DNA from 4 places in the Herbaspirillum sp. CAH-3 genome. Region 4 is predicted to be linked to each of the others. Evidence: predicted binding sites of a transcription regulator. Region 4 holds the regulator's gene; each other region holds the start of a gene.

What was found. Region 4 encodes LexA, which represses DNA repair genes until DNA is damaged. Its sites were predicted from a motif close to ACTGTATNNNNATACAGT; they were not measured.
Region 1: a site for LexA is predicted at 5,014-5,031, ahead of FYB76_RS01625 (PA0069 family radical SAM protein). Genes of this name have one in related genera too.
Region 2: a site for LexA is predicted at 4,065-4,082, ahead of ruvA (Holliday junction branch migration protein RuvA). Genes of this name have one in related genera too.
Region 3: a site for LexA is predicted at 4,902-4,919, ahead of FYB76_RS20575 (LexA family transcriptional regulator). Genes of this name have one in related genera too.

Annotation. Positions count from the first base shown of each region.
Region 1 is NZ_VSWE01000001.1:343,821-350,994, reverse strand. It holds gene trxB (thioredoxin-disulfide reductase) at 183-1,136, shown strand; gene FYB76_RS01640 (I78 family peptidase inhibitor) at 1,281-1,622, shown strand; gene FYB76_RS01635 (Smr/MutS family protein) at 1,690-2,343, shown strand; gene FYB76_RS01630 (leucine-rich repeat-containing protein kinase family protein) at 2,352-3,677, opposite strand; gene FYB76_RS01625 (PA0069 family radical SAM protein) at 3,736-4,998, opposite strand; gene FYB76_RS01620 (sigma-54-dependent Fis family transcriptional regulator) at 5,187-7,174, shown strand, end outside.
Region 2 is NZ_VSWE01000004.1:151,258-158,431, forward strand. It holds gene FYB76_RS06745 (FAD-binding domain-containing protein) at 1-636, shown strand, start outside; gene FYB76_RS06750 (thiol-disulfide oxidoreductase DCC family protein) at 623-1,039, shown strand; gene FYB76_RS06755 (FAD-binding domain-containing protein) at 1,041-2,507, shown strand; gene ruvC (crossover junction endodeoxyribonuclease RuvC) at 2,544-3,086, shown strand; gene FYB76_RS06765 (DUF808 domain-containing protein) at 3,083-4,024, opposite strand; gene ruvA (Holliday junction branch migration protein RuvA) at 4,139-4,717, shown strand; gene ruvB (Holliday junction branch migration DNA helicase RuvB) at 4,750-5,805, shown strand; gene FYB76_RS06780 (2-keto-4-pentenoate hydratase) at 5,986-6,828, shown strand; gene FYB76_RS06785 (YaiI/YqxD family protein) at 6,848-7,174, shown strand, end outside.
Region 3 is NZ_VSWE01000016.1:84,280-91,453, reverse strand. It holds gene FYB76_RS20610 (ABC transporter substrate-binding protein) at 1-273, opposite strand, end outside; gene FYB76_RS20605 (aromatic ring-hydroxylating dioxygenase subunit alpha) at 326-1,372, opposite strand; gene FYB76_RS20600 (hypothetical protein) at 1,460-1,597, opposite strand; gene FYB76_RS20595 (AraC family transcriptional regulator) at 1,778-2,812, opposite strand; gene FYB76_RS26900 (DUF1833 family protein) at 2,930-3,634, shown strand; gene FYB76_RS20585 (hypothetical protein) at 3,634-4,023, shown strand; gene FYB76_RS27135 (hypothetical protein) at 3,958-4,404, opposite strand; gene FYB76_RS20575 (LexA family transcriptional regulator) at 4,401-4,868, opposite strand; gene FYB76_RS20570 (AAA family ATPase) at 5,175-6,617, shown strand; gene FYB76_RS20565 (3'-5' exonuclease) at 6,929-7,174, shown strand, end outside.
Region 4 is NZ_VSWE01000006.1:306,775-313,948, forward strand. It holds gene rpsR (30S ribosomal protein S18) at 1-67, opposite strand, end outside; gene priB (primosomal replication protein N) at 123-422, opposite strand; gene rpsF (30S ribosomal protein S6) at 444-809, opposite strand; gene lexA (transcriptional repressor LexA) at 1,127-1,786, shown strand; gene FYB76_RS10215 (tetratricopeptide repeat protein) at 1,990-3,972, shown strand; gene FYB76_RS10220 (flagellin) at 4,296-5,384, shown strand; gene FYB76_RS10225 (flagellar protein FlaG) at 5,463-5,822, shown strand; gene fliD (flagellar filament capping protein FliD) at 6,051-7,174, shown strand, end outside.

The DNA.
Region 1 (7,174 bases), on a different contig from region 4:
GTCGGGGGCATGGACTATAATCTTACCCGTTTTGCAGCGCGGCAAACCGCAAACTTGTGCGCTGGCAACCCACCCCGCTTGTGCCGGCCGGTCTGGCTGAACTGCCAGGCCGGCCGGGAATTGAAATCCCCGGGAGTCGCCTCATTTGCAGAAGCGATCCCACAACATTTGATGAGTAGCTTATGAGCACGCCCAAACATGCCAAGGTCCTGATTCTCGGCTCCGGCCCCGCCGGTTACAGCGCCGCCGTCTATGCCGCGCGCGCCAACCTGAACCCCGTGCTGATCACCGGCGTGGAGCAAGGCGGCCAGCTGATGACCACCACTGACGTCGAGAACTGGCCCGGCGACCCGCTGGGCGTGCAAGGTCCGGAACTGATGCAGCGCCTGCTGCAGCACGCCGAGCGCTTCAACACCGAGATCATCTTCGATCACATCCACACCACCAAGCTCTCCGAGCGTCCGTTCCGCCTCATCGGCGATAGCGGCGAATACACCGCCGATGCCCTCATCATCGCCACCGGCGCCTCGGCCCAATACCTGGGCCTGCCCTCGGAACAAGCCTTCATGGGCCGTGGCGTGTCGGCTTGCGCCACCTGTGACGGTTTCTTCTATCGCGGCAAGGAAGTCGCCGTGGTGGGCGGCGGCAACACCGCCGTGGAAGAGGCGCTGTACCTCTCCAACATCGCCAGCAAGGTCACCATCGTGCACCGCCGCGACAAGTTCCGCGCCGAGCCCATCCTGATCGACCGCCTGCTGCACAAGGTCACCGAAGGCAAGATCGCCATCCAGTGGCATTCCACCCTGGATGAAGTGGTCGGCGACGACAGCGGCGTGACCGGCATCAAGATCAAGTCGACCCAGGATGGTGCCATCACCGACATCCCGGTGCACGGCCTGTTCATCGCCATCGGCCACAAGCCCAACACCAGCATCTTCGAAGGCCAGCTGGAGATGCAGAACGGCTACCTGAAAACCCGTACCGGCACCGAAGGCTTTGCCACTGCCACCAGCATCGACGGCGTCTTCGCTGCGGGCGACGTGCAGGATCACATCTACCGCCAGGCCATCACCAGCGCCGGCACGGGTTGCATGGCGGCACTGGATGCACAGCGCTACCTCGAAGGGCTCGAATAAGCAAATAAAGCCATGTAAAATGCTGCGCTGCGAGAACTCGCAACGCAACGGGCACTCCAAAAGCCGGTGACGAGTTGTCGTCCCGGCTTTTTTGTTTCACTCGAGCAATCCAACACAAGAATCATCAAGACCGAGGAAAGCATCGTGCCCTATCACTCAACTCCCTCCCGCGCCGGCGTGCGATCACCGGGCATCAAGGCGGTATTGGCCACCATGAGCCTGGGCGCCGTGCTGGTGGCCTGCAGCGCTTCGCGCGACACCCCGGTGGCCAATGCCACAGCCGGCCAATGCGATGCCTCCCGCGCCGACCACCTGATCGGCGAGAACTACAGCGGCTACGTGGAACGCCAGGCGCTGGCCGAGTCCGGCGCCACCGACATCCGCGTGCTCAAACCCGATGACGCTGCCACCATGGACTTCAACCCGCGCCGCCTGAACCTGCACGTCGATCCGGGCTTGGTCATCATCAAGGTCGCCTGCGGCTGAAGAGCTCGCCCGCTTCTGCTAAAGTAGTCACCTAGGGAACAATACGCTACAGGGTTGGGTGGCTGTCATGGCGACAATGAAGGATTTCTCGGCGCTCCAGGGATTGCGCCGCGATCTGCAGGAACAGGAAAAAGCGCGCGCACTGGCCTTGGCCGAGCGCCAGCGCCAGGAAGCGGCAGCCCGCGAGGAAGCCAACATCTTCCGCAACAGCATCGGCCAGGTGGCGCCCTTGCGTCCCGAAGTGGTCGACAAGGCGCATTACCTGCCGGAACCTCCCCTCCCCATTCCCCGCCAGCACCTGGCCGATGAACAGGCCGCGCTGCTGGAGTCGCTCTCCGACGAGTTCACCGTCGACACGCTCATGGACAGCGACGAAAACCTCAGTTTCGCCCGCCCCGGCGTGGGCATGGATGTCCTGAGCAAGCTGCGGCGCGGCAACTGGGTAATCCAGGCCCAGCTGGACCTGCACGGTTATCGCCGCGACCAGGCCCGTGAAGCGTTAGGTGAATTCTTGCGCCAGTCACGCCGCCGCGGCCTGCGCTGCGTGCGGGTGATCCACGGCAAGGGACTCGGTTCGGTGAACAAGGAGCCCGTACTCAAGCACAAGGTGCGCAACTGGCTGGCGCAGAAGGATGAGGTGATGGCCTTCTGCCAGGCCCGCGCAGCCGATGGCGGCGCGGGTGCGCTGGTGGTGCTGCTGCGTTCCAGCGAACGGGCCTGAACGCCGCTTCAGCCCGCAGTCAGATTATCCAGCATGGCCACGATGGCCTCGAAATGCGGCCGCGCGGCGGCATCAGCGCTCAGGCAAGCTTGGCGCACTCCGGCCAGGGCTGCTCGCTGCTTCTTGCCGGCGTCATCTGCCGGCTGGCCATGCGCGAGCAACTCTTCCAGCAGGCAGCCGTAGGCCCGCACCTCCATGGCCTGCACACCCCAGGCATGCGGCTGTTCGACATCGTAGAACCAGGCCGCACCAAAATCGCCCAGCAAGGCTTCGCCCTCCCGATGCAGGATGTTGTGACCATAGAGGTCGCCGTGCACGATGCCCTGCGCGTGCAGGTGGGCTGCTGCCGAGGCGATATCGCGGGCGATGGCGATCACCTGGCTCCAGGCCAGCGTGAAGCCTTGTGCATAGACATCGCGCGAGCAGGATTGCAGGCTGGGCGGGCCGGCCAGCACCTTGAAATCAGGATCGATCAACGGCATCACCAGGGCCTGCACCGCTTGCGGATGCCCATGCAACCGGCCCAGCACGGGGATGAGCCCGCGATGGCTGCCGGCCATGATGCAGGCCGCCATCTCGCGCTCGGGCAGGCCATCACTGGTGACCGCGCCCTTGAACAGCTTCACCGCCACTGGCTGCGACCTGCCCTCCACGGTCCACCGGGCCGCGTGGATCACACCGGAGGCGCCTTCCCCCAGCTTTTCGCCCAAGGCCAGGTCGTCCCAATCGATGGCCGCGACTTGCGCGTTGCGATCCGCCGCCTCTTCCACCGCCGCACACCAGGGATTGCCTGCCATGGCCAGCCAGCTCAGGCGCGGCAAGGTCAGCAGCCAATGCGGAAACGCCTCCAGCGCATTGGCCGACAGGCGCAGCAGCTCCAGGTTGCGGCAGGCCGCCAGTTCCGGCGGCAGCGCGCGCAGGCGGTTGCCCGCCAGCATCAGCTTCTGCAGGCGCGGGCATTGCCCGATGCTCGATGGCAGCTGTTCGATCCGGTTGTCGGTCAGGACCAGCCAGCGCAGCGTGGGGGGCAGCGATTCGGCAGGAACGTGCTCGATCCGGTTGGCCTTGAAACCGATCATCTCCAGCGACGGGCAGCGTCCCAATACAGCGGGCAATTCGGTGAAGGGATTGTCGGAACAGAAGACGATGCGCAGCCGGTGCAACCGCGGCAGGTCCTCGGGCAAGGCCGTCAGCTCATTGCCGCTGAGGTCCAGAATCTCAAGGGTTTCGGCCAGGGTGAAGATTTCTGGCGGGAATTCGCGCAGCCCGCACGACAGGGACAGGCGGGTAATGCCTTCCAGCGCGCCGCTGCGCAGTTGTTCCAGGGTGTGCATGCAGAGAAGTGAAGAAACGGACGAAAACGCGGATCTTACCAGCCGCCGGCCGTCCCGCTCAGAACAAATCGAGCTGGGTATCGCCCACCGACCGCCCCTGCCCCGCCGGCACCATCACTGGCCGCCTGAAGCGGCTGGCATCCAGCGTGGCGAAGGCACGATGGCGGTGATCGATACCCAGGCGCCGGCTGGCCTTCTCGAAGCGCTGGTGCAGCAGGTCGGCCCAGACCCCGGTGCCGCGCATGCGGGTGGCGAAATCGGCGTCGTAATCCTTGCCGCCGCGCATGTCCTGAATGCGGTTCATCACCCGCGCCGCACGGTCGGGGAAATGCGCCTGCAGCCACTGCCGGAACAGCGGGCTGACCTCCCATGGCAGGCGCAGCACGATGTAGCCCGCCTGGCGCGCCCCGGCCTCGACGGCCGCTTCCATGACGCGTTCCAGGTCCGGTTCGGTGACGAAGGGGATCACCGGTGCAATCGACACGCTCACCGGAATGCCGGCCTCGGCCAGCGTGCGGATCACCCGCAGCCGCCGCGCCGGGCTGGCCGCCCGCGGCTCCAGTGTGCGCGCGATGGCCGCATCCAGTGTGGTAATCGTCACCGCGACGATGGCCTGCCCCTTGGCTGCCATGGGCGCCAGCAGGTCGATGTCGCGTTCGATCAAGGAGGACTTGGTGATGAGCGCCACCGGATTCTCGCAGTCGTGCAGGATCTGCAGGATGCGCCGGGTCAGCTGGCGTTCGCGCTCGATGGGCTGGTAGGCATCGGTATTGATGCCCACCGTGATGGTGTCGGGTTCATAGGACGGCTTGGCCAGTTCGCGCAGCAGCACTTCGGGGGCATTGCGCTTGGCCACCAGGCGGCTTTCGAAATCCAGGCCCGGGGACAGGCCCAGGTAGCTGTGCGAAGGCCGCGCGAAGCAGTAAATGCAGCCGTGCTCGCAGCCCCGGTAGGGATTGAGGGAAAGTGAAAACGGCAGATCCGGCGAGCTGTTGCGGGTGATGACGGATCGGGCGTCTTCCTCGGTGACGATGGTCTTCAGGCGGGGCGGCTCATCCTCTTCCATGCCCTCGCCCGCCTCCGGCCGCGCCTCGGCAAAACGGACGGACTGCCAACCATCGTCGAACTCCTCCCGCGCCACCGACTCATAGCGGCCACGCAGGTTGGTGACCGCGCCCCGGCCCTTCTGCGCAACCTGGTCGCGGTGGATGAAGGTTTCTGGCGTCAGGGTGGCGTCGTCCTCTCCGGAGGCCGCCGAACGGGCCGGCTGCCCCGGGAAAGGCCGGGCAATGCCCTGCGGGAATTTGGGAAAAGAGGCCAAGGAAAGCTCATCGATACTGTTTTTATATACAGTATTCTGCCTTCACTTCGGACGCGCTGCAAATGCTGTTTCAATTTGTCCTCCTGCCGCATTAATCGGTTATGCTAGTTCACCCTCAGCTTCCCATCAGCGAAGAAAGCGACCATATAGGGGGAACAAGGACCGCCAGAGGTCCCAAGGAGACAAGGATGCAATACCAGGCAAACCGGCCCGGTGCCGGTGCATTGCTGGGGGCTTCGCCCCTGGTGCAGGCCAGCGCGGATGGTGTGCCGGACCTGCAGGCCATCGAACGCTCGCACCAGCGCAGCTCGTCCTACGGCATCACGCGCGGCCAGCGGCCCGACCTGGATTCACTCTCGCGCGCCGACCTGGCCCAGACGCTGGAAGCCAACCAGGCCCTCTCCGGCCATGCCCGCCCGGTCATGGAAACCCTCTACGACCAGATCCGCAATACCCACAGCATGGTGATCCTCTCGGACGCCGAGGGCACCATCCTGCATACGCTGGGCGACAGCGACTTCCTGGCCAAGGCCGATCGCGTAGCCCTGGGCCCGGGCGGACGCTGGTCCGAGCAATTGCGCGGCACCAATGCCATCGGCACGGCCCTCTTCGAGCAAAAACCCACTACCGTGCACGCCCAGCAGCATTACCTGGATGCCAACCGCTTCCTGACCTGCTCGGCCGCGCCCATCTTCGATCATCGCGGCCAAGTGCTGGGGGTGCTGGATGTCTCGGGCGAATGCGGCAGCTTCCACAAGCACACCATGGCCCTGGTGCGCATGTCGGCGCAGATGATTGAAAACCACCTGCTGGCCGGCAGCTTCCCCGATTGCATCACCCTGCACTTCCACAGCCGCGCCGAATTCGTGGGCACGCTGGTCGAAGGCATCGTCAGCTTCACACCGGGCGGGCGTTTCCTGGCGGCCAACCGCAGCGCGCAATTCCAGCTGGGGCTGACGCTCTCGACGCTGCAGTCGCATACCTTTGCGTCGCTCTTCGGGGTGCCGCTGTCGCTGCTGTTCGAACACCATCGCAAGGCCGCATCGGGCTTGCTGGAGCTGTGCCTGCACAACGGCATCCGCATCCATGGCCGCGCCGAGCTGAGGCTGCGCGACCAGCATTTCCAGAACGCGCGCGAGGCCGTGATCGAGGCCCCGGAAGCACTGCCCGCCAGTCCGGCCACACGCCAGGCACCGCCCATGCGCCCCCATCCGGGCCAGCCGCGTGGCGGCCTGAACGCCCTCGATACCGGCGACGCCCGCATGAGCGCCATCATCGCCAAGCTGCGCAAGGTGATCGACCGCGACATCCCGGTGCTCATCACCGGTGAAACCGGCACCGGCAAGGAGTGGCTGGCTCAAGCCATCCACCGCGAAAGCGCGCGCTTCCACGCCAGCCAAACCCGGGGTGGCGCAGCGCCTTTCGTGGCCGTGAATTGTTCGGCCATTCCAGAGAACCTGATCGAAGCCGAACTCTTCGGCTATGAAGACGGCGCCTTCACCGGTGCCCGCCGCAAGGGCGCGCTGGGCAAGATCGCGCAAGCCCAGGGCGGCACACTCTTCCTCGATGAAATCGGCGACATGCCGCTGGCCCTGCAGGGCCGCCTGCTGCGCGTGCTCCAGGAGCGCGCAGTGACGCCACTGGGCAGCCAGCGTGTGATCCCGGTGGACTTTGCGCTGGTCTGTGCCACCAACCAGCCCTTGCGCGAGATGGCCGCGCGCCATGCCTTCCGTGAAGATTTGTATTACCGCATCAACGGCTTGCAGGTAAAACTGCCCGCCTTGCGCGAGCGCAGCGACCTGGGCAAGCTGATCGACCGCATCCTGGAGCAGGAAGGCGGACGCCATGCCCCTCGCTTCGATGCCCAGGCCATGGCATTGCTGCAGGCCAGCCGCTGGCCGGGCAACCTGCGGCAGCTGTCCAACCTGATCCGCACCGCCCTGGCCATGGCCGATGGAGAGACCTGGATAGGCGTGGAACACCTGCCAGATGATTTTCTGGACGAGGCAGCGCCGCTGCAGGCGGCTGGTGGCATGCCGGCCCCCGCAACCCATGAAGAAACGGGCGAAAAGCCGCTGTCCATGCTCGACAGCGAATGGGCTGCCATCGAGCGTGCCCTGCGCACCCATGACGGCAACGTCAGCGCGGCCGCCAAGGCGCTGGGGGTGTCGCGCAA
Region 2 (7,174 bases), on a different contig from region 4:
GTCGCCAAGTACGCCCCGGCCGAGTGGCATAGCCCGGGGACCGTGGTCGACACCTCCTATGAAGCGTTGGGCGAAATCGCCCTCCATCCCGACCCGGTGGCGGCCGAACCCGCCCAGCGCACGCGCGAGCGCTGCAAGGAGCCGGCCCTGCTGCCGGTGCCACCTGAACATTTGGGCAGTGTGGGCCCGGAGGCGCAGGCCGTGGCCGGACGCGATGTCTGGCTGGTCCATCCGTGGAGCCTGGGCGAGTTGCCGTCCGACCTGTCGGCCGACACCGTGGTGGTGGGTCTGTATCTCTCGGACTTCCATCTGCTCTGGCCTTGGGACCAGCGCCGTTGGGATTTCGTCGGTGCGCGCATGCGCGAGCTGACTCCGCTGTGCTGGCACGGTGACGCCGCCACCGTCGGCCGTGCGCTCAAGTCTGCCCGCAGCGTACGTTGCGTGGCTGATCCGCATCTCGCCCCCTGGTTGCCGCTGTGGGCGCAGTGCGTGGCACCGCCCGAGTTGTTCCCGGTGGTGGACAAGCCCAGCGACCTGTTCACCCAATGGTGGCGTCGCAGCACGCAAGGCCTGCAGACGGCAGCCGAGTTGCTGGCGCGCACCGAACGCAAGGAGCGGCGCGATGGCGGATCCTGACGCTCGCCCACCACAGCATGAGATTACCGTGCTGTACGACGGCGCCTGCCCGCTGTGCCGGCGCGAGATTGGCGTGTACCAGCGCGGTGCGGGGGATGCCCCGCTGCGCTTTTGCGACATCAGCCGCCCGGATATGCCCGCCATGGAGCTTCCGGCGGGGCTCACGCGCCAGCAGCTGCTGGCGCGCTTTCATGTGCGTCGCGCGGATGGCGTGGTCTTCAGCGGTGCCGAAGCCTTCGTGCAGCTGTGGGCGAGCTTGCCGGGGTGGCGCTGGCTGGCCCGGCTGGCACGTTTGCCCGGCATGCTGTGGCTGATGGAGCGCAGCTATCGCGGCTTCCTGCGCGTGCGTCCGGCCGTGCAACGCCTGGTGGTGCGGCTCGAACGCCGCCAGGACCGAGGCTGAGATGAGCGTGGGTCTGGTCTGGTTCAAGCGCGACCTGCGCTTGCGCGATCATGCGGCGCTGGCTGAGGCTGCGCGATGCGAGCGTGCGTTTGCGGTCTTCATCATCGAGCCAGCCTGGCTGCAGAGTTTTGAATGCGATCCACGGCATGTGGACTTCCTGTTGCGTTCCCTTGCCCCCTTGCAGATCGAATTGAAGCAGCGCGGCCTGCCTTTGCTGGTACGCATTGGCGAGGCGGTGCAGGTATTGGAATCGCTGCGCCGGCAGTGGGGCGTGACCCATCTTTTCAGTCATGAAGAAACCGGCCCGGCCTGGAGCTATGCCCGCGATATTTCGGTCAACCGCTGGAGCCGCATCCAGGGCGTGCGGTGGCAGGAGTTTGCGCAAACCGGCGTGGTGCGCCGCCTGCGCAGCCGCGACGGCTGTGCCGCGCGCTGGGTACAGCGCATGGAGGCAACGCAGGTTGCCAATCCTGTCGGCTTCCTGGCACCGCAAGGGATGCAGCCCGACAGGCTGCCCACATTGAGCGAACTGGGTTTGCCCGGGGTGCGCCTGCAACCACCCGCCGGCGAGGCGGCAGCGTGGGATACGCTGCGCGCCTTCCTCGGCGGCGGCGGGCGCGATTACCGGCGTGGCATGTCCAGTCCGCTGAGCGCACCCGAAGCCTGCAGCCGGCTCAGTGCGCATCTGGCCTTCGGCACCATTTCCATGCGCAGCGTGCATCAGGCCACCGAGCTGGCCATCGAACACACGGCCGACCGCGAGCTGGCCTACGGCCTGCGCGGCTTCTCCAGCCGCCTGCGCTGGCATTGCCACTTCATGCAGAAGCTGGAAGACCAGCCTGATATCGAATGGCGCAACGTGGCGCGTTCGCTGGATGGCTTGCGTCCGGGCGATGGCGGTCCGTGGGGCGTGGAGGCGCAGGCGCGTTTCGATGCCTGGTGCGAAGGCCGTACCGGCTATCCCATGATCGATGCCTGCATGCGCCAGCTGTGCGCCACCGGTTGGCTCAACTTCCGCATGCGCGCCATGCTGGTCAGCTTTGCCGCCTATCACCTGTGGCTGCACTGGCGCGCTCCGGGGCTGTTCCTGGCGCGGCAGTTCCTGGATTTTGAGCCGGGCATCCACTGGAGCCAGATGCAGATGCAATCCGGCACCACCGGCATCAACACCCTGCGCATCTATTCGCCGGCCAAGCAGGCGCGCGATCATGATCCGATGGGCGAGTACGTGCGGCGCTGGGTGCCGGAATTCGGCACGGCGGCTTATCCCGATCCCATCGTGGATGAGAAGACGGCGCTCCAGCACGCCAAGGATGCCCTCTACGGCCAGCGCAGCAGCAGTACCGCGCGCGCGGAAGCCGATGCCATCCAGGACAAGCATGGCTCGCGCAAGAGCGGCCTGCCCTCGACCACCCAGCGCCGCCCGCGCCAGAAAATGCCGGATCCGGGGCAGGGCGTCCTGTTCTGACGCGAGATGCCCGCCTGATCGGTTAGACTGGCGGGCATGAAAATCCTCGGTATCGACCCTGGCTTGCGCACCACCGGTTTCGGGGTCATCCACAAGCAGGGCAACACGCTGTCCTATATCGCCTCCGGCACCATCAAGACGCCGGACGGCGACCTGCCGTCACGCCTGAAGGTGATCCTGGCCAGTGTCGGTGAAGTGGTGAAGTCCTATGCGCCGGACTGCGCGGCCATCGAAAAAGTGTTCGTCAACGTCAATCCGCAATCTACCTTGCTGCTGGGGCAGGCGCGCGGCGCGGCCATTTGCGCGCTGGTGGCCGCCGACCTGGCGGTCGCCGAATACACGGCCCTGCAGGTCAAGCAAGCCGTAGCCGGCCATGGACGCGCCCAGAAGGCGCAGGTGCAGGAGATGGTGGCGCGGCTGCTGAAGCTGCCCGGCCTGCCGGGCACCGACGCCGCCGATGCGCTGGGCGTGGCGATCTGCCATGCGCATGGGGGAGGCGTCTTGTCGGACCTCGGCGCGCTGGCCCCGGCGCTGGCGCGCAAGGGCATCCGCATGCGCGGCGGGCGTCTGGTCGGTTAGTTTTTTTTCTTGAAGAGCGACAGCACGCGCTGCGCCAGCTTCACCACTACCAGCACCACTGCCCCTGCGACTACCCCGAAGAGAGCATTGAGGACCGCCGGGGTGATTGCCCCGAGGACTGGTCCGACCACCGCGATCCCCTCTACGGCTTGCGCTGCTGCCTCGATGGCGTGATGCGCGAAGGGCAGGCCGTGGGTCAGGATGCCGCCGCCGACCATGAACATGGCAATCGTCCCGATCACCGACAGGCTGCGCATCATCTTCGGTGCGGCCGCCAGGACGGCCCGTCCGATACCGGCCTTGAAGCGCCCCCAGGCGCTCGCGCCCGCATGCTGCACCAGGTAGAGGCCACCATCATCGAGCTTGACGATGCCGGCCACCAGTCCATACACGCCCGCCGTCATGATCAGGGCGATGCCCACCAGCACCGTGATCTGCTGCTGCAGGGGCGCACCGGCGACCGTACCCAGGGTGATGGCGATGATTTCGGCCGAGAGGATGAAGTCGGTGCGCACGGCATCCTTGATCTTTTCCTGCTCGTAGACCAGCGGATCGACGTCGTCGGCCGTCTTGGCGGCGACTTCATGATGTTCGTCATCATGCGGAAGATACTTGTGCGCCAGTTTCTCGAAGCCCTCGAAGCAAAGGAACGCGCCGCCCAGCATCAGCAGCGGCGTCACCGCCCAGGGGATGAAGGCACTGATGGCCAGCGCCGCCGGTACCAGGATGGCCTTGTTCTTCAACGAACCCTTGGCCACCGCCCAGACCACCGGCAGCTCCCGCTCGGCGCGTACGCCCGCCACCTGCTGGGCGTTGAGGGCCAGGTCGTCGCCCAGCACGCCGGCCGTCTTCTTGGCGGCCACCTTGGTCATCAGGGAAACGTCATCGAGCACGGTGGCGATGTCGTCAATCAATGCGAAGAAGGCGCTACCGGCCATGTTTTTCCTTTGTCTTCATCTAAGGGGAGGAGGCTTGGATACTGTTTATCCGAACAGTGCTGTATCATCGCGGGATTATCACAGAAGCTGCCTCCCACGCACATCCCTGACGCCATGATCGGTCGCCTCTCCGGAATTCTTCTAGAAAAAATCCCCCCGAACCTGCTGGTCGACTGCCAGGGCGTCGGTTACGAAGTGGCCGTGCCCATGAGCACCTACTACAACCTGCCGGGCCTGGGCGAGCAGGTCACGCTGCTGACCCACCTGGCCATCCGCGAGGATGCGCACATCCTGTTCGGGTTTGGGACCGCCGAAGAACGCAATACGTTCAAGGAGCTCATCAAGATTTCCGGCGTGGGCGCGCGCACGGCGCTGTCCATCCTTTCCGGCATGTCGGTGGCCGACCTGGCCCAGGCCGTGACCCTGCAGGAAGCCGGCCGCCTGACCCGGGTGCCCGGTATCGGCAAGAAGACCGCCGAACGCCTGCTGCTGGAACTGAAGGGCAAGCTCGGCGCCGATCTGGGCGCGGTGGCCGGCGTGGTCCATAGCGATGCCTCGGCCGACATCCTCAATGCCCTGCTGGCCCTGGGCTATTCGGACAAGGAAGCGACCCTGGCCATGAAGCAGGTGCCCAAGGACAGCAGCGTCTCGGACGGCATCAAGCTGGCCTTGAAGGCGCTCTCCAAGGGCTGATGCACAGGCAAAAGGCAGACAAGGATTAGAGCATGAGCATCCAGACCGACGATTTCTCCGAACAGCGCATCATCTCCGCCACCCCGGCCTCGGCCAACGAGGAAGCCATCGAGCGTGCGCTGCGGCCCAAGCAACTGGACGAATACGTCGGCCAGGAAAAGGTGCGTGCCCAGCTCGAAATCTTCATCTCGGCCGCCCGCAAGCGCGGCGAGCCGCTCGACCACACCCTGCTGTTCGGCCCGCCCGGCCTGGGCAAGACCACCATGGCCCACATCATCGCCCGCGAAATGGGCGTGAACCTGCGCCAGACCTCAGGCCCCGTGCTCGAGCGCGCCGGCGACCTGGCGGCCTTGCTCACCAATCTCGAAGCCAATGACGTGCTCTTCATTGACGAGATCCACCGCATGTCGCCGGTGGTGGAGGAAATCCTCTACCCGGCGCTGGAAGATTATCAGATCGACATCATGATCGGCGAAGGCCCGGCCGCCCGATCGGTGCGCCTGGACCTGCAGCCTTTCACGCTGGTGGGTGCCACCACCCGTGCCGGCATGCTGACCAATCCGCTGCGCGACCGCTTCGGCATCGTCGCCCGGCTGGAGTTTTATACGCCACCCGAGTTGGCTCGCATCGTGACCCGCAGTGCCGGGTTGCTCAATGCTCCCATCGTCGAGGAGGGCGCGCTGGAAATCGCCCGCCGCAGCCGTGGTACGCCGCGTATCGCCAACCGCCTGCTGCGCCGCGTGCGTGACTATGCCGAGGTCAAGGGCGAAGGCCGCATCACCCGCGAGATGGCCGATGCCGCCCTGGTGATGCTGGACGTGGACCCGGTCGGTTTCGACCTGATGGACCGCAAGCTGCTGGAGGCCGTGCTCTTCAAGTTCGGCGGCGGCCCGGTCGGGCTGGACAACCTGGCGGCAGCCATCGGTGAAGAACGCGACACCATCGAAGACGTGCTGGAACCTTACCTGATCCAGCAAGGCTACCTGCAGCGCACCCCGCGCGGGCGCATCGCCACCGGTGCGGCCTATCAGCACTTTGGCGTGACTGCACCGCAAAGCGGCCTGAACGGCGAACTCTGGGGCGGCTGAGCTCGGCCATTCCCAAGCTGGACAGGACTGTTGCAGCCAGTGGAAAACAGCATGACGCGCAGCAGCACAATCTGATGAAATTTTTGTCAGATCTCGTATAAAAGCGAGTTTTTGCTTGTGCAAAAATTAATCGTCATCGACAATGGATAGCTATTCACTATCTTTCGATGTGAGCCCTCCATGCTAATGTCGAGCCAAGCCCTTCGATACGCGCATCAGCTGCTGGATGCCCGCGCCCAGTCCCGCATCATCCCGCGCATTTCCGAGTCCGAGCCGCTGTCGGTGGAAGACGCCTACGAAATCGCCCACAACATCCGCAACATCCGTGTCGCCCAGGGCGAGCAGCCCATCGGCCGCAAGATCGGGTTCGTGGTGCGCAAGAACTGGGAGCGCTACGGCATCATCGACGATGCCCGCATCCCGACCTGGGCGCCGATGTACGATACCACGGTACGCTTCGCCGAAGACAATCACGGCGCGCAGTCGCTCACCGGTGCAGTGCAGCCGCGCATCGAACCGGAGATCGTCTTCAAGCTTGGCAAGACCCCGGCACCCGGCGCCTCGCTCATCGAGCTGGCCGATTGCCTGGAATGGATGGCGCATGGCTTCGAGATCGTGGTCTGCCCCTTCCCCAATTGGGAATTCACGGTGGCCGATTCGATTGCCGCTTTCGGCTTGCACGGCACCCTGATCGTGGGCGAGCCGCACGTGCTCTCTTCGGCGACCAAGCATCACTTGCCGCAGATCCTGGCCAGCGCCAGCGTCTCCCTGTCCTGCAATACGGAATCGTCCAGCGTGCTGCGCGCGGCCGGCTTCTGCAATGACGAGATGGACAGCCCGCTACACGCCCTGTGGCACCTGCACCAGCTCCTGCAGAAGCAGTCCCGGTTCCGCCAGTTGCAGGCCGGCGAGATCATCAGTACCGGCACCTGGACCGATGCCTGTCCCATCGAACCCGGCCAGACCTGGACCACGGCCTTCTCGGGCGTGACCCTGCCGGGCCTGACCGTGTCTTTCGTCTGAAGCGGGCGAACGCACACTGATGGCGATCTGGGTGGATGCCGACGCCTGTCCGGGCGTCATCAAGGACATGCTGTTCCGGGTGGCCGACCGCACCACGATCATCGTGACGCTGGTGGCCAACCGCCCCTTGCGCACGCCGCCTTCGCGTTACATCAAATCCATGGTGGTGCCGGCCGGCTTCGACGTGGCCGACAAGGAAATCGCCCGCCAGTGTGAACCCGGCGACCTGGTCATCACCGCCGACATCCCGCTGGCCGCCGACGTGGTGGCCAAGGGCGCGCTGGCACTCAATCCACGCGGCGAGCTCTATACGGCCCAGAACATCGGCCATCACCTCAGCACCCGC
Region 3 (7,174 bases), on a different contig from region 4:
TTCCTTCTCGATCAGCCGCCGCACCGCCTGGTTGGCCACATCCGGCTTGAGTTGCGTGTCTTCCTTGATCACCTGAACCGGCACATTGCCCAGCTTGCCGCCATTGCGTTCGACGACCAGCATGAAACCATCGTACTGATCGCGCCCGATCGAGGCCTGCGGCCCCGACAGTTCACCGATGAATCCTATCTTCACCGGCGTCTGCGCAGCAGCTGGCACCCATGCGGCCGCGACCAAGGCGGCCATGGCGGCGCCTTTCCATGCATTCTGCATTGTTGTCTCCTCTGTGGTTTTTTATTTATGGGTATTGCGAATCGGCTGTCTGTCAGCCCGTCGTAGCGGTGCCCTGTCGCTCAGCGACCAGCATGCGTTCCAGTGCACGGCGCATGCGGACAGGCCCTGCATCCACGGTCAGCAGTACCGGCTTCATGTCCCAGAAGTTGGCCTCGCCGAGCGCGGCCTGCTGGGCATCAAGCATGGGCTTGTCCTGCTCCTCGAAGGCGAAGCGACGCAATTCGGCATAGCGTGCCGCTTCCTCGGTGGTCATCGCTGTGCCCGATGGCAATGCGGCGGCAAAATGATAGTGGGTGGTGCGCTCGGTTTCGGGGGTCAGGATGTGTACGCCGAAATACCACCCCTTGTTTTCGCGCTGGCCGCCCGGCGCATGCACACCCGAATCGAGGATGAAGCTGCTGGGTGGAATCCAGCGCATGTTGGTCCACATGTCGACGTGCCTCCCATCGCGCTTGTACAGCATATCGAAGATGCCGGGCACGCTGACATTGGGCATCCACCGGTTGCAGATGATGTGACCACCCTCCTCCTTCACCTCCTGGTCGGCCCCCACCTGCTCCGGACTACCCAGCAGTCCATCATGAAGATAGGTGATATGGCTCAGATCGAGCAGGTTTTCCGCCATCAGCTCATAGTTGGCGTTGATGTGAATATAGCCGCCGGTGCTGGTCCGATAGCCCGATTCAGGCTCTAGGACACTGTAGTCCGGGATCTGCGTCGGATCGCCCACACCCTCTCCCATCCAGATCCAAAGCATGCCGTGCTTCTCGTTCACGGGGTAGGACCGTACCTTCGCTGCCGCCGGAATCTTTCCATCACCGTGGGGATTCTTGACGCATTTTCCGGAGCAGTCGAACTGTAGACCGTGATAGCCGCACTCGATTCTATCGCCGCGCAGGTTGCCGAGATGCAGGGGAATGAAGCGATGTGGACAGCGATCCTGAAGCGCCACCGCCTCACCGTTCTGCTTGCGATAGAAAACCACCTGCTGATTGAGCAAGGTCCGATGGAACATTTCGCCTGGTTTCACTTGTGCCGCCCAGCACGCGACATACCACGCGTTCGTGATGAATGCCATTCTTGTCTCCTCAGTTGAATAATTATTTATTTGAGAAATTCTACATCAACATATAAACAGAGCAAGCGGTTTGTAAATATTTTTGCGTCAGTTGTCCGGCGTTGGAATTCCGGAATGAAACAGTTCGGCGAGTTCCATTGTCTTCCCGGTCTGGCGTCGCTCGATTCCCTTGATGACCATGCGCGATGCCTTGATGGCATCCACCTGGACATCCACCAGCTCCATGATGACCTCGCCGCTGTCTCGCTGCAGCCGGGCTCCTTAGGTCGGTCGGCGGCGATTTCCATCCTCGAAGACGCCCACCTGCAGGCTAAATCTGCTTACACAGACAACGCGGGATTCGTACTCTGCCCGCATAGCCGGCGGAAGCCCGGTGGTAGGCATGCGCTTTTGATCCGCCTATTTCTAAAGGATGTCTTCCCACTGGTGTTTGCGAAATTCCAGCGGTGTCTGCTTGGTCATGCGACGAAACGCCGCGACGAACGCTGATGAGGATTGGTAGCCCAGGCGTAGCGCGACGTTTTCCACGGATAGACTTTGTTCCAAAAGGTATTGCCTAGCCAGGTCGAGGCGTAGCCTTTCCTTAATGGCCTTGAACGAGGTCGCTTCCTCATTGAGCTGGCGTCGGAGCGTGCGCGCGCTCATGAACATGGCGTGCGCGCATTGTTCCATGTCCAGTTCGAGATCTTCGGTGAGGCGCGCTCTGACTCTGTACGCCAAGCTGATGCCATTCTGGTATTGCGTGCGCAGTTGACTGCATTGTTCATCGGTGATGCAGCGTATCAGTTCGTTGGCTTGCGCCAGAGGCGCAAGTATGCGCTGGCGATCGAAGCAGACCCGGTTTTGACGATGATTGAATAAGGTCGCAACCCCCAGGGCCTGTGCGTAATGTCCAGCTTGCTGGTCATCGTCAAAAGCGAAGCAGACGCGCAGGGCCGCCCCCCTGTCTGCCGAAAGTTCGCGTTGAACGGCGATCAGAGCGGCGATGTCGCGTTCGATGATGAATCTGCGGACATCTTGCGGAACGTCTGAGGCATCGATGATGACCTCTGTTTCCGTCTCACTTTCCGTGACACGGAAGGTCGTGAAGGCGAAGGTCAGATTGAAATATTTGCTCACCACCGTCTCAAGCGCTTGCCGTATGCTGTCACAGGTGGCCAGGTTGAAGCCGAGGATCCCGAGCGTTGTGTAGTGGTAACGTAGGCCCACCTCGATACCTAGGTGCGGAATCTGTCCCTGCAACTTGCGCAGCAAATTCCTGATGACGCGCAGCTCCTGTTCGGCCGCCACCACATGCCTAGGATTGCGCAGATCTTCGAGGTGCAGGCCGGTCTGCTGGAGGCATTCTCGTTCGCTCATCGATTGAGCCACACCAAAGTCCACCAGCAGGCGCGTGCCAGTCACGCTGCGCGGAAAATTCCAGGAATGTAGAGAATCCATCTTGTCCGAAGATATCAATTTTTTGGCCGCTGCTAGGGATGGGGAGAGCAGGAGATGTTGATAAATTTCCGTTAAATAAAAAAGCTGCAATCAATAATATATAACGGAGTCGACAATTTGGAACCCGATGTCCACGATATCGCGGCACTGCTCGTAGAGGCCCGGACCTTTTCATTGCAGCGAGTGGTGGCTGTATCAGAACATCCCGAAATCATCCTTGCCTATCAGTTATTCGGCGCTTTGAGCGATGAGGCTGCCGGCCTAGGGTTGATCCCCGGCACTGACAGCCGCTCCGGGCATGCCCTTTGGGAAAACCGGGGGGCAGCAAGAGGGCATGGCCTTCAAGAGCGGATTGCTGATCCATGTGGCCTATGCCAATGCCGGCATCGCCTTTGCTTGGCACGCGCCGTGACGGGCGCATTGCAGCATCAAGTGCGGGTCGGATCGGTGCTTGGCATGACGATATTGAGTACCCGTGACTGGGTTAGTAACGGTCGGACCTACACGGGATTCCCCTTCCGTTTTTCGTTGCCAACCGATTCCGGCGAAGAAGCGCCCCAGGTCAAGATCGAGATCGGTAACACAGGTCGCGACTTGATGGGCGAGCTGGAAAGGCTCCCTGCGGGTGCTGCGCTGAATGCCGTGGTCAAGGTCGCCAGCAGAGCGAGTCCAGAAATCATCGAATGGAGTTGGTCGGTGCCCATCGTCTCGATCTCGGTCGATGCATCCGTTATCAGCGGCACGCTCTCGCAAGACTGTCGGCTGCATCAGCAGGCGGTCCGGCTGAGACATGACCCGAAGACATCGCCGAAAATCTTCTGATGAGCCGCTTGCGTGAACTGAATAGGTACGTCGGGCGGCGTTACGATCCGGCGTCCTTCGATTGCGCGGACCTGGCCGTCCTGCTCCAGCGCGATCTATTCGGCAAGAAGATTGTCATGCCGACCCATCGCGCCAGGCGGCTTGCTCCTGCGGCCGCCATTGAGCGCTATCGGGCAGAGCTGGGGCGGCCCATTGAGCGTCACGAGATCCAGGATGGGGACGTGGTGTTGATCTGCTCTGACTTCATCCACATCGGCACGCTTTTTCATGTCAATGGCGCTTGGTGCGTTCTGCACAACAGCCGCTCCTTGGGAGGGGTGTGGTTACACCGCCTCAGCGATCTGCCGGCGCTGAATTTGTTTATAGAGGGCTATTACCGATGGAATTGATTGATCGCGATGGCCACGTGCTTTCGAGTCTTCAGGACCAAGGGCAGGCGTCTTCACGCAGCATCGATGTCTTGTAATGCCATATTGGTGCAGCACGTCGGTGACGCGATTACTCATGTCGGCGTAGAGGGTGTAGTTCGAAGAGAGCGCCACGATGCCATGCTGGCGTGCCAGCTCCTGCATCATGAACCAGGGCGCGGCCATCTTGATGCCCAGCGCCTTGGCTTCATTGGAGCGCGCAACTGCGCCCCCGTCATTATTGGACAGCACCACCACGGGCCGGGCCCTGAGCTTGGGGTCGAAAACACGCTCGCAGGAGACGTAGAAATTATTGACGTCGACCAGGGCGAAACCGACCGGACTAGGCGGCTGGGTGCTCACAGCATCTTCCTGGCCACGCCCACCACCACGCCGAAGACCTCCAGCACCTCGCCATCGCCGAAGCGGATCGGGCGGAAATCCGGGTTCTCGGGGTGGAGCTCGTAGGCGCCGTTGACCAGGCGCAGGCGCTTGATGGTGAATTCGCCATTGACGATGGCCACCACGATGTGGCCGGGCTGGGGCGAAATGGAACGGTCCACCACCACCTTGTCGCCCTCGACGATGTGCGCGCCGCTCATGCTCCAGCCGGCCACATCGAAGAGGAAGGTGCAGGCGACGCGATCTACCAGGTATTGATTCAGGTCCAGCGGATCGGCGGTGTAGTCGGCAGCGGGGCTAGGGAAGCCGGCATGGAGCTTGTGCGTGATGTGCAGTGCCAGCGGCCCGCCGGCGAACTGGATGGCCGGCACGGGCCTGACGGGACTCCCTGGCGGGATCGGCGCGGGATAGGTGAGGCATGACATATCGACAACTCGGGATGGTGACTTTTCAACAATACTGTATATGCGTACAGTATAAATCACTTTCCCGGCCCTGCGCGCGCGGTTGCCCCCACCCCGCGCCTGCCCGCTACATGGGTCGGTTTTGACTCAAATTTGCGTCAGGCGCCAAAGCCCATCCCGTCTACAAAGACGGGCCGAGTAGCGGGCATCAAAGTTGACGCATTTTGATGCGCCAATAGCGACTCAACTTATCAAGCTATTCTATTATTAAGGAAATTTATTTACTCATCAGCTCTTAGATAAAATAAATGCAACTGGGGAAAAATAATGAAAATCACTATCAACCAAACGCATAAATCTATCCCACGCGGATTAAGTTTCGATCTTCCGTCTTTTAGCATCCTAACCGGCAAAAACGGCAGTGGTAAAAGCCATCTACTTGAGGCGCTTTCAAATTCTGGCATCGCATCGATTGTGGATCGCGGCAAACAAGTGACACCGGTGCACTTGGTGGGTTTCAATGGGTTAAATCCCCAGGTTGAGGAACAATGTGATCCAAGCCAACTAATATCGAACGTGGGCAATTGGTGGGGGCAGATAAGTTCGTTAGCGCAGCATTATCGAAACCATCTGCAGGCAGGCCGCCAAAGACCTAACGATGTAGTTCGCGAATTTTTGCCTGCATACGGCCAGAATCCAACTTTGCATGCCGTCATTGCCAAAATTCTTGCCCGCTCTGGCAAAGAACTAGATGAGCTAACTCAAGATGATGTACTCGCCAATATCAGTTTCGTTGAGATCGCCCAATCAAACTTATTCTTCAGTCAAACGGCGCTAATTTTTAAGGCGTATCACACGCGGCAGGTGAAGAATGAACTTGCTGAACTAAGGGCAAGCAAAGGGTTGCCAACGCCACCTTTTCTAAGTGCAGCTGAATTTTCCGAAAAATATGGGCCACCACCGTGGGATCTCATCAATGAAATTCTCGCGCGCGCTGAGCTACCTTACGAGGTTATCAACCCACATCTGAGTGACTTCGAGCTGCCATATCGACTTAGGCTGATAGATAGGTCAAAAGGTGTCGACATTTCGGTGAATGACCTTTCGTCGGGCGAGCGCGTTCTGATGTCATTGGCACTGGCTATATACAATACTCAGGAAGGAGGGGCGAAGCCGGAGTTGTTACTTCTGGATGAGCCAGATGCGCCATTGCACCCTCAGTTTTCCAAACTCCTGATTGATACCTTGGTGGAAACCATAGTAAACAGGGCCGGGGTCAACGTTATTGTCACTACTCACTCGCCGTCAACTGTCGCTATGGCACCTGACAACTCAGTTTTCGAAGTAGATAGAGAAACGAAAATACCTCGAATGGTAAGTAATGCTCATGCGGTAGATATCCTCACGGCAGGCATAGATTTCTTGAAGATTTCGTATGAAAACAGAAAGCAGATTTTTGTCGAAAGTAAGTTTGATGTGCAATATTTCCAGCGTCTCCATGGAATATTTTCCAGAAGACATCGACCAACATACCAGCCAATATTTCTTGAACCGCACAGCGGAACATCTAACTGCACTGATGTCATAGAAATCGTCCGCAAATTAAGAGCATCTGGTAGCGACTTGGTATTCGGCGTTATTGATTTTGACGGCGTGAATACAGGCGAACAGCACATTATTGTTCTCGGAAACGGAACGAGATATTCCATTGAAAACTATTTACTAGACCCACTGTACATATGTTTTTCTCTTATCAGACATGATAAGTGAGTATTCTCCGCAAATGAACCACCTAGTATTTCTTAACGAGCACCACTAGTGGGAGTTTCAGAGGTGCCATGCCCGGGAGGATAACTAGCACCAAGGCATGAAAATAAATCACGTCATGGATTCCCTGTCTCGCAGCGCCACCGATTCTCCATTTATCGCGTCTCTCACTCTACTTAAATGGTGCCAAGCAATATTCTTATTTGGAGCCATCTATTACCTTTAGGTGGAGCCGGCTTCCCATTTGTCATATCCGCCATGGAGAAAATACATCAGGTATCCTTTCTGTAATCAGCAGAAGCTACGTGATAAAAATGGAAAAACGATTTTTGGTAGTCGATCTTGAAGCGACCTGTTCGGATGACGGCAGCATCCCGCCGGAAGAGATGGAAATCATTGAAATCGGTGCCTGCTGGACCACCGAAGGTGGCGTGGTGCTTGAGCGGTTTCAGCACTTGGTCAGGCCGCTGGCGCGACCGATACTCACGCCATTTTGCAAGCAGTTGATCGGCATCACGCAAGAGGAAGTGGATCACGCACCACTGTTTCCTGTCGCCGCG
Region 4 (7,174 bases):
ACAGCGGGTTTTGCTGTTGACGCTTGTTTTTCAGCTTGCTTTTATCGAACTTTTTACCGAATGCCATGGTTGGCTCCTGTATCTAAAAATTGGGTAAGGTCTGTTTGGCTACCTTGCGCCGCTCAATCCGGCGCGACCGGGCCAAAATCAACGATATGAAACACGACGCTCTTGCTGTTGCGATTCCTGCGGGCTAAAAAGCCGGTGAACCGGAAGACTTCCCCCAGCGCTGCCCTGTTGAGCGCACCGGAGATTTCTCCTGCTGCCAGCGCCGCGATCTCGAATTCGACCTGGCGCTGCATGCCAGCTTCCATCTGTTCCGACTGGTGCTGCAACCTGGCAGTGACAATCGGGATACCGGCCGGCGTGTAACGCAAAACATCACGTTCTGCCAGGCTGGCGATGACTTGAAGCTGGTTCACTCTCCGCGATGTTCGCAGCGCTTAAGCTGCCGGAGCTTCGGTACGGCTCTTGGCCGCGTCTTCCTTTTGCACTGCCTTCAGGATGGGGGAAGGACCGGTTTCGGCCTTCTTCATCTTGACGGTCAGGTGGCGCAGGACGGCGTCGTTGAACTTGAAGCCGGTTTCGATTTCAGCCAGCGTTTCGCTGTCGACTTCGATGTTCAGGCAGACGTAGTGAGCCTTGGCCAGCTTCTGGATCTGGTAAGCCAGTTGACGACGGCCCCAATCTTCGACACGGTGGACCTTGCCGCCGCGGGTGGTGACGATGCCCTTGTAACGCTCGATCATCGCCGGCACTTGCTCGCTTTGGTCCGGGTGGACGATAAATACGATTTCATAATGACGCATGTAGACTCCTTATGGACTTATTGAAGACGCCCACCCCGGCGTCAAGACGGGTGTGGGAAGAGGAAAACCCGAGATCATACTAGGTTTCCGCTCTCGCGGCAATGCCGGCATCAAGCCGATGCAGCCGGGGGACCACAATATGCGGCCCCGGGCACAAGACCACGCAAGACCTTCACCTGCGGCACGCTCTATATAAACAAGAAAGCTTGCCTTTTCGCTCCAGGAATATGCATGTTGCCGTTGACACAAGGATTGCACCTGTATAAAAATACAGACTGTTCATCCAAACAGCCTTCCCTCCGAGAAAGGCCACCCTCATGCTCAAACTGACTGCGCGCCAGGAACAGATCCTGAACCTGATCAAGAACGCCATCGAGAACACCGGCTTCCCTCCCACGCGCGCAGAGATCGCCGCCGAATTGGGCTTTCGCTCCGCCAACGCCGCCGAAGAGCACCTGCAGGCCCTGGCCCGCAAGGGCGCCATCGAAATTTCCCCCGGCACCTCGCGCGGCATCCGCCTGCGCGAGTCGGGCAGCGCGGCCGGCGCGAGCACCGCACGCCAGATGGCCCTGCCCCATCCTGCCCTGATGCAGCTGAGCCTGCCGCTGATCGGCCGCGTGGCGGCGGGTTCGCCCATCCTGGCCCAGGAACACGTGGAAAAGACCTACCAGGTCGACCCGGCCATGTTCCCGGCCAAGCCGGATTACCTGCTGAAGGTGCGCGGCATGTCCATGCGTGATGCCGGCATCCTCGACGGCGACCTGCTGGCGGTGCGCCGCGCGGACCAGGCGCGCAACGGCCAGATCGTGGTCGCCCGCCTGGCCGACGAAGTCACGGTCAAGCGCTATCAAAAGACCGGCAGCGTCATCACCCTCTTCCCTGAAAATCCGGAGTTCGAGCCCATCATCGTCAAGCCGGAAAACGACCAGTTCGCACTCGAAGGGTTGGCCGTGGGATTGCTGCGCAGCTGGAACTGATGACCAGCGGCGCAGCCGCCCGCACCTGTCGCGAACCTGCTCCGGCCGGACATTGATTGTCCGTTGCTGCATGAACCTCCGCCTAAAACGGAGGTTTTTTGCTTTCTATTCACCTCTTCACCGGTGACGCGTTGCGCATATCATGCCTGCTGGATAGCTATGCCCGGCGCAACCGATGCGCCCAACCAAGAGGATCTTTTTCGATGTCGACGCGCAAGAGCAGCAACAAGCACGGCAAACACATTCCGGCGCCCGCCGCCGCCAAGTCCAATCTGCAGGATCTGCTGGACGTTCGCAAATGCCTCGATCTGCTGGACAGCCGCAAGACGGACGAGGCCAAGACGATCTGCACGGCCGTGCTCGCCCGCGCCCCCAACCTGGTCTTCGCCAACCACGCGCGCGGACTCATCGCCATGCAGGAAGGCCAGTTCGCGCAAGCCGAACAATATCTGCGCAAGGCCATTGAGGCCGATCCCAACAATGCCGAATACCTGAGCAACCTGGCCGGCACGGTCCTGAGCCAGGATCGTATCGATGAATCCATTGCCATTTACGAGCGCGCCATCGCACTGGACAAGGAGAACCGGGCGGCCCGCATCGGCCTGGCCAATGCCCTGCACGAAAAGAACGACCCGGAAGCCTCGATCAAATACTTCGAGGACGCCGCCCGGCGCGAACCCAATGCGCCCGGCCCCCTGTCGCACCTGGGCCGGGCCCTGATCGACGCGCGACGTTTCGACGAGGCCGTCGCGACCATCCTGAAGTCGCTCGAATACCAGATCAATTTTGCACCCTCCCACACCGCCCTGGGCGAAGCATTCCACGCCATGGAGATGTACAAGGAAGCCGTTGAATCCCACAAGACAGCCATCCTGCTGGATCCGCAGGACACCTACGCCCACAACAAGATAGCCGACAGCTACCTGAAACTGAACAAGATCGACGAAGCCCATGAACACATGCTGCGCGTCATCGAAATCGCGCCCAAGGATCCCAATGGCTACGTCAAGCTCGGCTCGAGCTACTTCAACACGGGCGACCGCTTCGAGGATGCCATGCGCATGTTCAAGCAGGCCCTGGCACTGGATCCCAAGCACGCCATGACCTACAACAACATCGGCGCCATCCAGCACGATCACGGCGACTATGACGACGCGCTCGGCAACTTCCGCCAGGCCCTGGCCCTGCGCCCGAATTACCCGACCGCCAAGCACAACCTGGCACTGACCCTGCTGCTGCGCGGCGAATTCGAGGAAGGCTGGGAGTGCCACGAAAGCCGCCTGACCACCAAGGAACGCGCCCACGTCTATCGCTTGATCCACAAGTTGTTCGAGGTCATTCCCAAATGGGATGGCAAGTCTTCGCTGGCCGGCAAGCGCATCCTGCTGATGCACGAACAGGGCTTCGGCGACAGCATCCAGTTCCTGCGCTACGCCCGCCTGCTCATGGCGCAAGGCGCCAGCGTCGCGCTGCATGTGAAGAATCCTCTTTACCGCCTGTTCCAATCCTTCACTCCCCAGGTCACGCTGGTGCGCGAAAGCGACCCGCTGCCGCCCTGCGACTGCGCCTATGTTCTCATGAGCCTGCCCTATGCGATGCGTACGCACACGGTCGAGGATATCCCCCGCTATCCGGAGGGCTACCTCTCTGCCGATCCGGCACTGGCAGCAAACTGGAAACTGAAGATTTCCACATTGACAAGATCTGAGGAAAACCTGCGTGTCGGCATCGTCTGGGGCGGCAATCCGGAACACGGCAATGATCGCCATCGCTCGATCCCGCTGGAAAAGGTCAAGCAGCTCTTCGCGCTGCCCAAGGTCGAGTTCTATTCTTTACAAAAAGGCAAGCCGGCAGAAGGACTCAAGGAATTGCCATCTGAGTTGCCCGTCTTTGACCTGGGCAACGACTGCCAGGACTTTGCCGATACGGCTGCGGCGATCAGCAATCTTGACCTGGTTATCTGCGTCGATACCTCAGTGGCTCACTTGGCAGGCGCCCTCAATCACCCCACCTGGGTGCTGCTGCCGCACGTCCCGGACTGGCGCTGGCTCAATGATCGGGAGGACTCCCCTTGGTACCCCAGCATGCGCCTGTTCCGCCAGCCAGCGGTCAGCGATTGGGATTCCGTGCTGAAAAAACTTGGCGAGGAACTAACGATCCTGCAACAGAAAAAAGTCCAGGCCTGATCCCTTGCCGATCGCGCATTGGTCCTGCCAAACCGCCCTTGCCGGGCGGTTTTTGCTTTTTGGAACTTTTTTCTCGGCCGCAACAGCAATTTTCCTAAAGTTTTTGGAATTGCCGTCGAAAAAGGATTTGCTTGGAGTTTCAAAGCACGCAGTTTTAGTTCGGAAAGCCTTGAAAAAGATTTTTTGCAAATAGCCCTAAACTTTTTCCAAGACTGCCCGATAAAGCAATCAACAGAGGTTGAAACGCCTGGGGCTCATGGGTAGAAGACCAACGTTAGGCACTGAAACTCGGATCATCGGTCTCAAATCTTAGGAGAATTAACATGGCAGCAGTCATCAATACCAACATTCCGTCGCTCAATACGCAGCGGAACCTGAATTCCTCGCAGTCGTCGCTCAATACCTCGATCCAACGTCTGTCGTCCGGCCTGCGCGTCAACAGCGCCAAGGACGACGCCGCCGGCCTGGCTATCGCCGACCGCATGAACTCCCAGATCAAGGGTCTGGCAGTTGCACAACGTAACGCCAACGACGGTATCTCGATGGCGCAAACCGCTGAAGGCGCTCTGTCGACCGTCGGCGACAACCTGCAACGTATGCGTGAACTGGCTGTGCAAGCAGCCAACGGCACCAACAGCGCACAAGACCGCAAGACCCTCAACGACGAATACACCCAGCTGTCGCAGGAAGTGTTCCGCGTCCTGAACGGCACCAGCTTCAACGGCCAGAACCTGTTCACCGGTGTGGGCCAGGGCGCTTCGGCTGGTACCGGCTCCGACGCTACCAACGTGTCGGCTTCCCTGACCCTGTCGTTCCAGGTCGGTGCCAACGTGCAAGACAACAAGCTGAACGACCAGATCACCATCACCCTGGATGACCTGTCGAACAACTCGACCATCTCTACCGTCATCGGCACCAGCGCCAAGGGCCTGATCGGTCTGGGCGACACCAGCGGCGTGAGCACCGCGCAAGCGACCTACACCTCGGCCAAGGCTGCCCTGGACAACCTGTTCGCTACCGGTTCGTCCCTGTCCTCCTCGGCACTGGCTTCGTCGGCCGTGACCCTGCAAGCTGCCGTTGACAGCGCCAAGCTGTCCCTGGACCAGGCTGTTGCCAACCCGTCCGCCCAGAGCGATGCTCAGAAGGCCATCCAGAACCTGGACAAGGCCATCAGCCTGATCTCCTCCAAGCGTGCCGAGTTCGGTGCCGTGCAGAACCGCTTCAGCGCGGTCATCAGCAACCTGCAAGTGTCGAGCGAGAACATCACCGCGTCGCGCAGCCGTATCATGGATACCGACTACGCGCAGGAAACCGCGAACCTGACCCGTGCGCAGATCCTGCAGCAAGCTGGTACCGCGATGCTGTCGCAGGCCAACTCGGCGCCGCAGCAGGTCCTCTCGCTGTTGAAATAAGCCAGATAGCTAGGTAGGATGACGTGCGGGGGATAGACCTTATTCTCCGCACGTTCCTTTAAGGAAGGGAGTAGCACCATGTCGATTGCCCCACTTAATATCACTGCTGCTGGCGACTCCGGTACTGCATATGCAGCGCCGAAGACAGCCGAGAAGCCCGATCCCGTGGTATCGACGGTCGCACCGGCGGCCACCCCGGAAGCACGACGCGCCACCGATAGCGAACTCAACGATGCCGTGGGCAAGTTGAACGATTTCGCTGCCGCCAATGCTGCCGCGTTGAATTTCTCGAAGGACCAGGATACCGGCAAGACCATCATCAAGGTCGTCGATACGGCTACGGACACCGTGATTCGCCAGATTCCCAGCGAAGAAGCTGTCGCCATCGCCAAATCGATCGACAAGATGCAAGGCTTGCTGATCAAGGAAAAGGCTTGAGTTTCCCCTCGAGTCTGGTACGAACTGCAGTGGCTGAACACCCGCATGCGTCAATGCCCGCTCATTGCGCATGACGGATTCGGCTACCCCAGTTCATAACGGATTCAGATAGTTATTTCGCACAGCGTCCCCTCGCCCCAGACGCCGTACTTGAGAGCCCATCTCCTCTTGACCGCGCTGGACAACCGCACAGCGCTGTGCCTCACGCAAAGATTCAGGAGTTGAACCGTGGCCACTTCCACCGGCACCATTTCCACATCGGCAGGTCCGCTCGATGTCTCCACCCTGGTCAGTCAACTGATCTCGGCCGAAAGCCAGACGCAGCTGACTCCGCTGACCACCCAGGCCAGCAGCTACAACACCCTGATCTCTGCGTATGGCAGCCTCAAGAGCGCGCTGTCGAGCTATCAGTCCGCCATCAAAGCCCTGACCGCAGCCAGCTTCAGCTCCCAGAAGAGCTCGGTGAGCAATGCCGGTACCGGCAGCAACCTGACCACCGACCCCTTCACGGCCGACGTCAACAGTGACAACTCGACCAAGATCCTGGCGCAGAAACTGCAGTCGGCGGGCGTGAGCAGCGGCACGACCTACAACGCCGGCGATTCGATCGCCATCAAGGTCGGCACCAATTCCCCGACCTTCATCACCTTGCAGGCCAACTCGACCCTGGCCGGCGTGCGCGATGCGATCAATGCCTCCAAGGCCGGCGTGACTGCGTCCATTACCACCGATGGCAGCGGTGACCACCTGGTGCTGGAGTCGACCGCCGGCGGTACCGCCAACACCATCAAGGTCACGTCCAACAACAGCCTTTCCGCGTTCGCCTACGATCCGTCGAGCTCCACGCCGAGCACCATGACACAGATCCAGGCCCCGCGCGACGCCACCAAGGCGGCGTCGGGCACCTACTCGGTGGCGGTCTCGCAGTTGGCGCAGACGCAGAAGCTGAGCTCGGCCAGCATCGCGCCGGGCACCACTTTCGACAACGGCATCCTGGCCATCAAGACCGGCACCGGTTCGACTGCCATCATCCAGCCCGCCACCAACACCCTGGCCGGCGTGCGGGACGCCATCAACAGCAGCGATGCGGGCGTCAATGCCACCATCGTCAGCGACGGCACCAATGATCACCTGGTCATCACCGCCAAGGACAGCGGCGCGGCCAACACCATCAAGATCACCGGCACCGGCAACTATTCGGTCTTCAGCGCCGACCCGAGCGGGACCGTAATCTCGCCCAACGTCACCACCGGCCAGACTTACACTTCCGGCACGCTGAGCCTGAAGGTGGGTGACACCACGGTCGCCATCAACCCCACCGCCAACGGCAGCGGCAACATCGACCTGAACCA